2 regions of the Ensifer sp. MJa1 genome follow, and region 2 is predicted to be linked to the other one. Evidence: riboswitches for the same ligand, from Rfam matches in the RefSeq annotation. Region 2 holds a riboswitch; the other holds the start of a gene.
The links. A riboswitch is a leader RNA that binds a small molecule or an ion and turns the genes downstream of it on or off. The one in region 2 is predicted to bind S-adenosylmethionine.
Positions count from the first base shown of each region.

Region 1: it holds a riboswitch for S-adenosylmethionine, as region 2 does, so the genes downstream of both, metA (homoserine O-acetyltransferase MetA) here and MKZ91_RS08540 (O-succinylhomoserine sulfhydrylase) in region 2, are expected to answer to the same signal.

Region 1 is NZ_JAKUMO010000008.1:9,742-15,513, reverse strand. Features, by position in the region: gene MKZ91_RS12895 (aldose epimerase family protein) at 1-243, opposite strand, end outside; gene MKZ91_RS12890 (vWA domain-containing protein) at 532-1,716, opposite strand; gene metA (homoserine O-acetyltransferase MetA) at 1,724-2,650, opposite strand; SAM riboswitch at 2,711-2,788, opposite strand; gene MKZ91_RS12880 (NUDIX hydrolase) at 3,030-3,479, opposite strand; gene MKZ91_RS12875 (AAA family ATPase) at 3,476-4,315, opposite strand; gene MKZ91_RS12870 (RidA family protein) at 4,420-4,800, opposite strand; gene leuD (3-isopropylmalate dehydratase small subunit) at 4,812-5,417, opposite strand; gene MKZ91_RS12860 (VOC family protein) at 5,593-5,772, opposite strand, start outside.
Region 2 is NZ_JAKUMO010000004.1:325,315-331,086, forward strand. Features, by position in the region: gene MKZ91_RS08525 (transporter substrate-binding domain-containing protein) at 1-588, opposite strand, end outside; tRNA gene MKZ91_RS08530 (tRNA-Gly) at 728-802, opposite strand; gene MKZ91_RS08535 (2'-deoxycytidine 5'-triphosphate deaminase) at 883-1,980, opposite strand; SAM riboswitch at 2,055-2,133, shown strand; gene MKZ91_RS08540 (O-succinylhomoserine sulfhydrylase) at 2,178-3,362, shown strand; gene apaG (Co2+/Mg2+ efflux protein ApaG) at 3,590-3,982, shown strand; gene MKZ91_RS08550 (Hsp33 family molecular chaperone) at 4,094-5,131, opposite strand; gene argF (ornithine carbamoyltransferase) at 5,454-5,772, opposite strand, start outside.

The sequences.
Region 1 (5,772 bases), on a different contig from region 2:
TCCATTGCCGATGCGATTGGCGCAGCGCCCCGGCGTGGCGCCAAGATAGGGCGAATGGGCGAGGTAGCTTTCAAGATCGGTGAAGCCAAGCACCAGTGGCGGCTCATGGCCCTCGAGCCGCAGGTCTTGGATGACAGAGCCCCAGGTGAGCACATGGGCGGTGAGCCCCCCGCCGGTGAGCACCACACGATGGACCGGCTCGCCGGATGGCAGGTGGCCGAAGATTTCCGTGCTCTGATGCATGCTCACCGCTTGCTCCCCTCTACAGCGCCGCGCGTCTCCCGAGACGCGCAAAGGTCGCTGTACGCTTTAGAATTGCTGCACATTTTGCCCTTGGTTCGGTTAGGATCCAAGGAAACATGCAGCGGTGCGATGGCAGCAACCTGCGTCATTTCCGAAAGCGCGGCAACCAAAAATCTTACTATGTCGCTCGTTATATCGACGTCGATTCAAGGACGAAAATCTGCCGCCAGCCAAAGCGCCACGGCGACCTGAGGAGATGCACGGCGCTGCGAGATTTTCGGGGTGATTTCAGCGCGATAGTTGTTTGGTGGCATCCTGCAGACCGGCAAGCGTCAAAGGGAACATCCGCCCTTCGAAGAGCTTTCTCACCATGCCGATCGACTGGGTGTAGGCCCAGTGCTGTTCGGGCACGGGATTGATCCAGATCGAGCGTGGAAAATGCGCCGTCATACGCGAAAGCCAGAGGCCCCCTGCCTCGTCGTTCCAGTGTTCCACCGAGCCGCCGGGATGGCTGATCTCATAGGGGCTCATCGAGGCGTCGCCGACGAAGATGGCACGATAGTCGCCGCCATAGGTGCGCAGCACTTCCGTCGTGCGGGTGATATCGGCGCGGCGGCGGCGATTATCCTTCCACAGGCCCTCGTAGACGCAATTGTGGAAGTAGAAATGCTCCATGTGGCGGAACTCGCCACGGGCCGCGGAAAACAGTTCCTCGACGATGCGGATATGGTCGTCCATCGAGCCGCCGACGTCGAAGAACATCAGGAGCTTCACCGCATTGCGCCGCTCGGGGCGCGTCACCACGTCGAGATAGCCGTGCTCGGCGGTGGCGCGGATCGTGCCCGAGAGGTCGAGTTCGTCGGCAGCCCCCTGGCGCACCCAGCGCCGGAGCCGCTTCAGTGCTACCTTGATGTTGCGGGTGCCGAGCTCGACGGTATCGTCATAGTCTTTGAATTCGCGCCGGTCCCAGACCTTCACGGCGCGGCGATGGCGCGACTGGTCCTGGCCGATCCGGACACCCTCAGGATTGTAGCCATAGGCGCCGAAGGGCGAGGTGCCGGCGGTGCCGATCCATTTCGACCCACCCTGATGCCGGCCCTTTTGTTCCTGCAGCCGCTGGCGCAAGGTTTCCATCAGCTTGTCGAAGCCGCCGAGAGCCTCGATCATCCGCTTTTCTTCCTCGGTCAGGTGTTTTTCTGCGAGCTTGCGCAGCCAGTCCTCGGGGATGACAGCCTCTTCGCCCGCTTCCATGGGGTTGACCGCCTCAAGACCGGAGAAGCAGTGCTGGAACACCCGGTCGAAGCGGTCGATATGGCGCTCGTCCTTCACCAGCGCCGTGCGCGCCAGGTAGTAGAAGGCTTCGATGTCGAATGTGGCGATGCCCGCCTCCATCCCCTCGATCAGGGAGAGGAATTCCCGGAGCGTGACCGGGACTTTCGCTGCCTTGAGTTCGAGGAAGAAGGGGATGAACATCGGTCAGTCAGCGCTTTCCTGTACCGATCTCGGCGAGATCATAGGGCGTGGTCTGGTACATCTCGTTGATCCAGTTGCCGAAGAACAGATGCGCATGGCTACGCCAGCGGTTCTGCGGCGGCAGGGTCGAATCATTGTGCGGGAAATAGTCGTGCGGCATCTTGATCGGAACGCCCGCATCCACGTCCCGGAAATATTCGTCCGACAGCGAGGTCGAATCATACTCCACGTGGTTGAACATGTAGAGGCGGTTGCCCTTCTTCTCATGCACGAGGCAGACGCCCATTTCCTTCGATTCCATCAGGATTTCGAGGCCCGGCACCTTGTCGATATCAGCGCGCCTAACCTCGGTCCAGCGCGAGACCGGAACGGCGAAATCGTCGGAAAAGCCGTTGAGATAGACAGACGAGCGATTGAGGTTCTGGTGGCGATAGACGCCGAAGGCTTTTTCCTTCAGCGGATATTTCGGCACGTCATGGAAATGGTAGATCGCCGCCATCGCGCCCCAGCAGACGTTGAGCGTCGAATGCACGTTGGTCTCGGTCCAGTCGAGGATGCGCTTCAGCTCCTCCCAATAGGTGACGTCCTCGTATTCGAGCGTCTCGACCGGTGCACCTGTTATGATGAAGCCGTCGAACTTGCGGCCCTGTACCTCTTCCCAGGTCTCGTAGAAGGAAAGCAGGTGGTCTTCGGATGTGTTCTTGGCCCGGTGGGCGCCGATGCGCACCAGCGACAGCTCCACCTGCAGCGGCGAGGCGCCGATCAGGCGCGCCATCTGGATCTCAGTCTTGATCTTGTTCGGCATGAGGTTCAGGAGCCCGATCTGGAGCGGGCGGATATCCTGACGGATCGCCACGGTCTCGGTCATCACCCGCACGCCCTCATGCACGAGGGTTTCGAAGGCGGGCAGCGTATCGGGAATCTTGATGGGCATGGGCTTCACTCGATCAATACAAAAAAACCGGCGGCGATTGATCGCGACCGGTCCTCGGAAATCCAACTTTCCTCGGCCCTTTAGCGACTTGTTTAACGTGGCTGCAAGCCGGCCGGCCAAATCACCACGAGGAATTTGATAGCGCGACAGGAGCGTGAGGGTCAAGAAAAACGATTCGGGCGGTGGTAGCGGCCCCTCATCCGCCTGCCGGCACCTTCTCCCGCGGGCGGAGAGAAGGGGATCCGTGGCGCTTGCTCGTCACCCAATTGGTGTCCTCACTCGCGGCGCCAGGTGCGATGCCGGATGGTATCGTCTCGTAGCGACCAAGGGTGGTTCGCGTCCCCTCTCCCGGCCTGCGGGGAGAGGGGTAGTCCTCGGGTTAAATCCGAGGAGAGGGGCAAGTCCGCAGCAGATGCAGAGCGTCCTGCATCCCATAGCCGAGCCTGTGGCTGGCCTCCTCGATCTCAAGCCAGAAGAAGCGAAACCGGATCGGCCCACCACCGCCAAAGGGTGTCATTTCATGATGCACCCAGCTTTCCTTCTGCTCTCCGGCAAGCGCAACGTGAAAATAGTGCCGCCGATGGCAGACGGTCCTGTCGTCTTTCCGGTACGAATAGTCCTGCATCACGAGGTGCGTGAACGGCTCCAACGGCGTCAGCCCGGTCTCCTCGACGAACTCGCGCGTCGCCGCAGCTTCCGGGCTCTCGCCCGGTGCCATCGTGCCACCGGGCACCTGCAGCTTGATCTCGGGGAAATCCGGCTCGTCGAAGACCAGCAGCTGATCTCGCCAGGTGGCGTAGATCAGGACCTTGTGGGCGTCGGGCGTCATCCGTCGCGGCGCGCCATGAAGGCCAGGCGTTCAAAGAGATGCACGTCCTGCTCGTTCTTCAGCAGTGCGCCATGCAGCTTCGGTAGCATGGACTTGGGGTCGGCCCGAAGATCCGCCGGATCGACCTCGTCGGCGACCAGCAGGCGGATCCAGTCGAGTGCTTCGGAGGTCGATGGCTTCTTCTTCAGGCCTGGCACCTGGCGGATGTCGTAGAAGGCCGCAAGGGCTGCCGAAAGCAGCGTCTTGCGGATGCCGGGATAATGCACCTCGACGATGCGGGCGAGCGTGTCTGCGTCGGGGAAGCGGATATAGTGGAAGAAGCAGCGGCGCAGGAACGCGTCCGGCAGTTCCTTCTCGTTGTTGGAGGTGATGATGACGATCGGCCGGTGGCGGGCGCCGATCATCTCGCCGGTCTCGTAGACATGGAATTCCATGCGGTCGAGCTCCTGCAACAGGTCGTTCGGAAACTCGATGTCGGCCTTGTCGATCTCGTCGATCAGGAGCACCACGCGCCGCTCGGCCTCGAAGGCCTGCCAGAGCTTGCCCTTGCGGATGTAGTTGCGGACCTCATTGACGCGCTCGTCGCCGAGTTGGCTGTCGCGCAGGCGCGATACGGCGTCATACTCGTAGAGGCCCTGCTGCGCCTTGGTCGTCGACTTGACGCTCCATTCTATAAGCTCGAGATCAAGGGCCGCAGCAATCTGGCGAGCAAGCTCGGTCTTGCCGGTGCCGGGCTCGCCCTTGACCAGCAGCGGCCGCTCCAGCCGGATCGCGGCGTTGACCGCGATCATCAGGTCCTTGTCGGCGATATAGTCGGCGGTGCCCTCGAATTGCATTTTGCGTCTTCCGATTCAGCGTAGGTCTGGCAAGCGAAGTCCATGGACTACCGCATCTTGGCCGAAATCGGAATCGTTTTGACGAGAGGTGGTGCGAGAAGGTCTCAGCCGCGAAGGGCGGTGACTTCGATCTCGATCAGCATTTCCGGGCGGATCAGGTCGCAGACGACCATGGTTGCCGCCGGGCGGATCTCGCCAAAAACTTCGCCGAATATCGGGAACACCCGGTCGGCGAAGCTGGCGTCGGTGACGTAGTAATGATTGCGCACCACGTCGGAAAGCGAGAAGCCCGCTTCCTTGAGCGCGCCCTCGATCGTCTTCAGGCAGTTGCGCGCCTGCTCCTCCACCGTCTCGGGCATGGTCATGGTGGCGTAGTCGTAGCCGGTCGTGCCGGAGACGAAGCACCAGTCGCCGATCGCGACGGCACGCGAATAGCCTGCCGTCTTTTCGAAGGGCGAACCCGAGGAGATGAGCTTGCGCGCCACTTGGTTCTGGCTCAGGCCCAGGGGCGCGAAGCGCCGACCGACTTCTCGAAGCTGTCGATGGCGGTTGCCTTTTCCAGCGTCAGGCCGATGTCGTCGAGGCCGTTCAAGAGGCAGTGGCGCTTGAAGGCATCGACCTCGAACTTGACCGAACCGCCGTCCGGGCCGGTGATTTCCTGGGATTCCAGGTCGACCGAGAGGATGGCGTTGGAGCCGCGCGAAGCGTCGTCCATCAGCTTGTCGAGGTCAGCCTGGCTGACGACGATCGGCAGGATGCCGTTCTTGAAACAGTTATTGTAGAAGATGTCGGCAAAGGACGTGGAGATCACGCAGCGGATGCCGAAGTCGAGCAGCGCCCACGGGGCGTGCTCGCGCGAGGAGCCGCAGCCGAAGTTGTCGCCGGCAACCAGGATGCTGGCATTCTGGTAGGCGGGCTTGTTCAGCACGAAGTCCGGGTTGACCGAGCCGTCCTCGTTGTAGCGGGCTTCGGCGAAAAGGCCCTTGCCAAGGCCGGTGCGCTTGATCGTCTTCAGGTAATCCTTCGGGATGATCATGTCCGTGTCGATGTTGACGACGGGGAGGGGGGCGGCGACACCGGTGAGCTTGACGAATTTTTCCATAACTTCAGGCCTTCGATTTCAGAAGAATGTTGCGCTAGCGTTTAGATGAGTTTTGCGCCGAAATGAAGGAAAATCTGTTCAAATAGGCTTCGCCAGGCGGGTGAAATTGCCCGCCCGGCAGAACTTGCGTCCGGATTTCGATCGTCGGGCCGGCCTCAGCCTGCCTCAGCCTGCCTCAGCCTGCCTTCACAGGGCTGTTCATCGCCCAGAGGACGCCGAAGGGGTCGCGCAACTGGCCGTAGCGATCGCCCCAGAACATCACCTCGATCGGCATCACCACTTCCGCACCCGCGGCAACGGCGCGATCCCACCAGGCATCGATATCGTCGACGGTGAGCGTCAGCGTGAAGGCCTG
Region 2 (5,772 bases):
CACCTCGCCCTTCCTGAGCGCGGCCAACATGGCGTCACGATCCGGGAAGACCTTTGCCTCGATCTTCGGGAAGAAGGACTTGAACATCGCTTCGTGCGTCGTACCAGCGACGACGCCGACCGATTTTGCCTTGAGATCCTGTGGCCCTGAAACCGCGCCGGCTGCCTTGGCATTGATGGCGAAGCGAGCGGGGAGCCGCATGAAGGCGCGCGAAAAGCCGAAACGCTGGCGCAGTTCCGGGCCGACGGCGATGCCGGCAGCGACGGCTTCGCCCTGCCCCTGTTCCAGCGCCGGCAGCAGTTCGGCATAGGTCACCGCCTGGATCTGGCACTTGGCTTCGATCTCGAGTTCTCGGCAGATCTCGCGCACCAGGTCGACGTGAAACCCGGAAAGCTTGCCGGATTGGTCGATGAAGTTGAACGGCGGGAAGTCGACGGTCGTGAGGAAGCGCAGGCGTGCAAGGCCCGTGAGGTCAGGCTTGGCGATACGCTCGCGCGCGTCGAAGAGCGTGGGCAGATCCTTCGGCTGTGCCGCAAGCGGGGTTGCAATCAGCGACGCGCACAGGGCGAACAGGGCGAAAAATCTCATGGGAAACGGGCCGACGCCTATCAAATGTCAGCGGCTGCAAACCGCGGTCGATTCATGTGTCGCCAGACTAGCCGGATCGGCGACAACAGACCATAGCCCTTCGTCGGGCGAGATACGGAGCATTCCGTTCATGAAAAAATGGAGCGGGTGATCGGGATCGAACCGACGACATCAAGCTTGGGAAGCTGGCGTTCTACCACTGAACTACACCCGCGATACCCCCGAAATTTCCCGAACCGCGGCGATCTGTCAAGGACCCTTCGCGACATCGCCGCGAAGCTCCCGGGATTTCCGTCACTCGGCGCGGAAGTGCTTGGAGAGTTTCAGACCCTGCGCCTGGTAGTTGGAGCCGACGCCAAGGCCATAGAGGCCGTCGGGCCGCTCCAGCATATGTTCGTAGACAAGGCGCCCGACGATCTGACCGTGCTCGAGAATGAACGGTACCTCGTGGCTGCGCACCTCGAGCACCGCACGGCTGCCGCTGCCGCCGGCCGACGCATGGCCGAAGCCTGGATCGAAGAAGCCGGCGTAATGCACCCGGAACTCGCCGACCAGCGGATCGAAGGGGGTCATCTCGGCGGCAAAGAGCGGCGGAACATGCACTGCCTCGCGCGAAACGAGGATGTAGAACTCGTCCGGATCGAGGATCAACTCGTCGCGCCCACGGCTGTAGAGCGGCTCCCAGAAATCGAAGATCGCATGCTGCGCCTTCTTGTCGACGTCGATGACCGCCGTGTGATGCTTGCCGCGATAACCGATCAGGCCCTCGGGCCCGGTGCCCTTCAGGTCGATCGACAGCGCGATGCCGCCGCCGCTGACATTGGGCTTGTCGCTCGCCACCAGCACGTCGCTCTCGTGCAGAGCCAGCAGTTCCTGTTCCGACAGCAGCGACTGGCCCATGCGGAAGCGGATCTGCGACAGGCGCGAGCCGCGGCGCACGACGATCGGGAAGGTGCGCGGGCTGATTTCGAGATAGAGCGGACCACTGTAGCCGGCCGGGATCTTATCGAATTCCTGGGCGCGATCGGTGATGACGCGGGTGAAGATGTCGAGGCGGCCGGTCGAGCTCTTCGGATTGGCCGAGGCCGACATGCCCTCCGGCAGCGCCAGACTCTCCACCAGCGGCACGATGTAGACGCAGCCGGTTTCCAGAACCGCACCGTCGGTCAGGTCGACCACATGCAGCTTCAGCCGGTCGAGCTTGTCGGCGACGAGGTGCGACGGACCTGGCATGAAGCTCGCGCGGACGCGAAATGCCTTGGCGCCGAGGCGCAGATCGAGGCTTGCCGGCTGGATCTGATCGTCATCCAGCGGCCTCTCGCTCTTCAGGCGTCCCGTTTCGAACAGCGCGGCGATCGCGCGGTCGGCCAAAATCCCAGTGTTGCGGGCCATCGCAGTCCTCTTTTCAGTTGCGAGACAAAACCAAACTCCGGGAATTGACGCAAGCGCACCCTAGCAGTATTGAAGCTTTATCCCGTGGTGATTTGGCCGGTCGGCTTGCAGCCACGTTAAACAAGTAGCTAAAAAGGCCGGGTGTCAAACCGGCCCGTTTTCGCGGCCGGTTTTTTTGTTTTGAAAGTGACCGTCACATGAGCAAAAACTGGCGCCCCGCAACACAACTGGTCCACGGCGGTACCACCCGCTCCCAGCACGGCGAGACCTCCGAAGCGATCTTCCTCACCCAGGGCTTCGTCTACGACACGTCTGAGGCAGCCGAGGCGCGTTTCAAGGGCGAGACCGACGGCTTCATTTACGCCCGCTACGGCAGCCCGACCAACGACATGTTCGAAAAGCGCATGTGCATGCTGGAAGGCGCTGAAGACGCGCGCGCCACGGCATCGGGCATGGCCGCCGTTTCCGCCGCCATCCTTTGCCAGCTGAAGGCCGGCGATCATATCGTTGCCGCCCGCGCCCTCTTTGGTTCCTGCCGCTGGGTGGTCGAGACGCTGGCGCCGAAATACGGCATCGAGTGCACGCTGGTCGACGGACGCGATCTCGCCAACTGGGAAAAGGCGATCCAGAAGAACACCAAGGTCTTCTTCCTGGAAAGCCCGACCAACCCGACGCTCGAAGTCATCGACATTGCCGGTGTGGCCAAGCTCGCCAACCAGATCGGCGCCAAGGTCGTCGTCGACAACGTCTTTGCGACGCCGCTCTTCCAGAAGCCGCTGGAGCTTGGCGCCCATATCGTCGTCTATTCCGCCACCAAGCACATCGACGGCCAGGGCCGGTGCCTCGGTGGTGTCGTGCTGTCCGACAAGGAATGGATCAACGAGAACCTGCACGACTACTTCCGCCACACCGGCCCGGCGATGTCGCCGTTCAACGCCTGGACGCTTTTGAAGGGCATCGAGACCTTGCCGCTGCGCGTGCGTCAACAGACGGAAACCGCGCGCCGCGTCGCCGACTTCCTCGCCGAGCAGCCGCAGGTGGCCAAGGTCATCTATCCCGGCCGCAAGGATCACCCGCAGGCCGACATCATCGCCAAACAGATGACCGGCGGCTCCACCCTCGTCGCCTTTGAACTCAAGGGCGGCAAGGACGCAGCCTTCGCGCTGCAAAACGCGCTGGAGATCGTCCGCATCTCCAACAATCTTGGCGACAGCAAGAGCCTGATCACCCATCCGGCAACGACCACGCACAAGAACCTGACCGACGAGGCTCGCGAGGAGCTCGGCATCTCGGCCGGTACCGTGCGCTTCTCCGCCGGCATCGAGGACAGCGAGGATGTCGTCGAGGATTTCGCCCGCGCGCTCAAGGCCGTCAAAGCCTGACACGAACGAATACGGCCGCCGCGACCGGCGGCGGCCGCCAATCGCTTCTCGCGATCACAAAATCAGGCCCCAATCACATAGAATCCAAAGGGATCGGGGCCGATCGAAACCCGATCGGGCTACTGAAAGGCGTTGCCCCAGAATGGGTTCGCACAATCTTGCCGTTATTCTTGACGAAACCATCTTGCTGTAGAATACCCTGAAAGACCTGAAGCAAGGTGTTGCCCATGTATCGCGCTTTGACCCGCGACATAGAAGTTACGGTGGAGCCGTACTATCTCGAAGAGCAGTCGGATCCCGACGACGGCCGCTATGTCTGGGGCTACCGCATCGTTATCTCCAATCATTCCGACGCGGCCGTCAGGCTGATGACCCGCTACTGGCACATTACCGACGAGAACGGGCAGGTCGACGAGGTCAGCGGCCCCGGCGTCATCGGCGAACAGCCGCTGCTCAATCCCGGTGATACCTACGAATATTCCTCCGGCTGCCCGCTGGACACGCCGTCGGGCGTGATGTTCGGCCACTACAGCATGGAAGCGGAGGGCGGCGAGACCTTCAACGTCGCCATTCCGGCCTTCTCGCTCGATTCACCCGGGCTGGTGCGCACGCTGAACTAGGGCACCTGACGACAGATGCGAGCAGGCATTCGTTCGCAGAGTACGCCAATCCAAATGAAAACGGGACGCGCGCGGATGACCGCCCACGTCCCGTTTTTGCTGTTGTGTGACCTATAGGTACCCTGGTCCCGGACCGACCGGATCCCGACCAAGGGCCCTTTGCTGCGGACGCACTTCGCTCGCTTCGAACCGATAGGTCGTCGAGCAGAACTCGCAGGTGACCTTGACCTCACCATCGTCGATGGTGCTCTCGAGGTCAGCCGCGTCGAGATTGGCGAGCACCGACTGCAGCTTCTCGCGCGAGCAGCTGCAGCGATCATAGACCGCCTGCGGCTCGTAAACGCGCACGCCGCGCTCGTGGAACAGGCGGTAAAGCAGCCGCTCGGTTCCAACCATCGGGTCGGTCAGTTCGTCCGTGTCGATCGTCTCGACCATCACCTTGGCTTCCGCCCAGAGATCATCGTCTTCGAAGACGTTTTCGCCACTGTCGCCGTCGCCGCCCGAAAGATCGGGCTGACGCATGCGCTCCGGTGCTTCCGGCAGAAACTGCGCGACCATGCCGCCGGCGCGCCAGCGATGCCGCGGCTTGCCGCTTTCGTCACGATCGAGCAGTTCGGCAACGCCGAGCCTGACCTTGGTCGGGATCTGTTCCGACTGGCGGAAGTAGACGCCGGCAATTTCCTCGAGCGTCGCCCCGTCAAGCGCGACGATGCCCTGATAGCGCTGGGTGTGCGCGCCCTGGTCAATGGTGAAGGCCAGAACGCCCTTGCCGAGCAGCTCGTGCGAGCGGGTACGCCCGTCCTTTTCGGCAACTGCCAAAGCGTCCACATCGTAGCGGGCATAGGCGCGCACCCGGTCCGGCGTCGCGAAATCCGCAACGACCAGGTCGACCGGGCCGTCGCCCTGCGTCTGGACGATCAGCTTGCCTTCGAATTTCAGCGACGTGCCGAGCAGGACCGTAAGCACGACGGTCTCGGCAACGAGACGCGCGACCGGAAGCGGATAGTTGTGGCGCTCCAGGATTGCGTCCAGCATCGGGCCAAGCTGCACTGCGCGGCCACGCACGTCGAGGCCTTCCACCTGGAACGGCACGACGTGATCGTCACCGGCGAAGTCGAATTCACCAAGCCCTGGCGTCATGTCACTCATGTCTTGCTCCTTGCTCAGCCAACCAGATTGCGCCCGGAACAGTCCTGTCCCCCCGGTGCAACATGCCCGCTGTCTCAATTGATCCCGCGATGAACGGATTGTCCACCGGGCATGCGCCGTTCGCCGCAGCAACGTGCATCGCCCAGACGGTTTGCGCCTCACTGCCCTGGCAGGAGCGCCCGTATGCCGCCTAAATCGTGTCGCATGCCGGCAATGTCAATAGTGACCGGCGCCGCGTGCCGGCGCATTGCGCCGTCGGCACGCGCCAACGCTCCAGACACCGAAGCCTTCCGCCGCTCTCGGGGTCACGCCGGCAGACGGATCAGACGAGGCCCATGCACCAGGCAATGATCGACTTTTGCGCATGCAGCCGGTTCTCGGCCTCGTCGAAGACCACCGACTGCGGCCCGTCGATCACCTCGTCGGTGACCTCCTCGCCACGATGCGCCGGCAGGCAGTGCATGAACAGGGCGTCCGACGCCGCGTGCTTCATCAGCGCTTCGTTCACCTGGTAGGGCTGGAAGACGTTGTGGCCGCGGGCGCGGTGTTCCTGGTTCATCGAAACCCAGGTGTCCGTCACCACGCAATGGGCGTTGGCAACGGCCTGCTCAGCCTCGTGGCACAACAGGATCTCGCCGCCG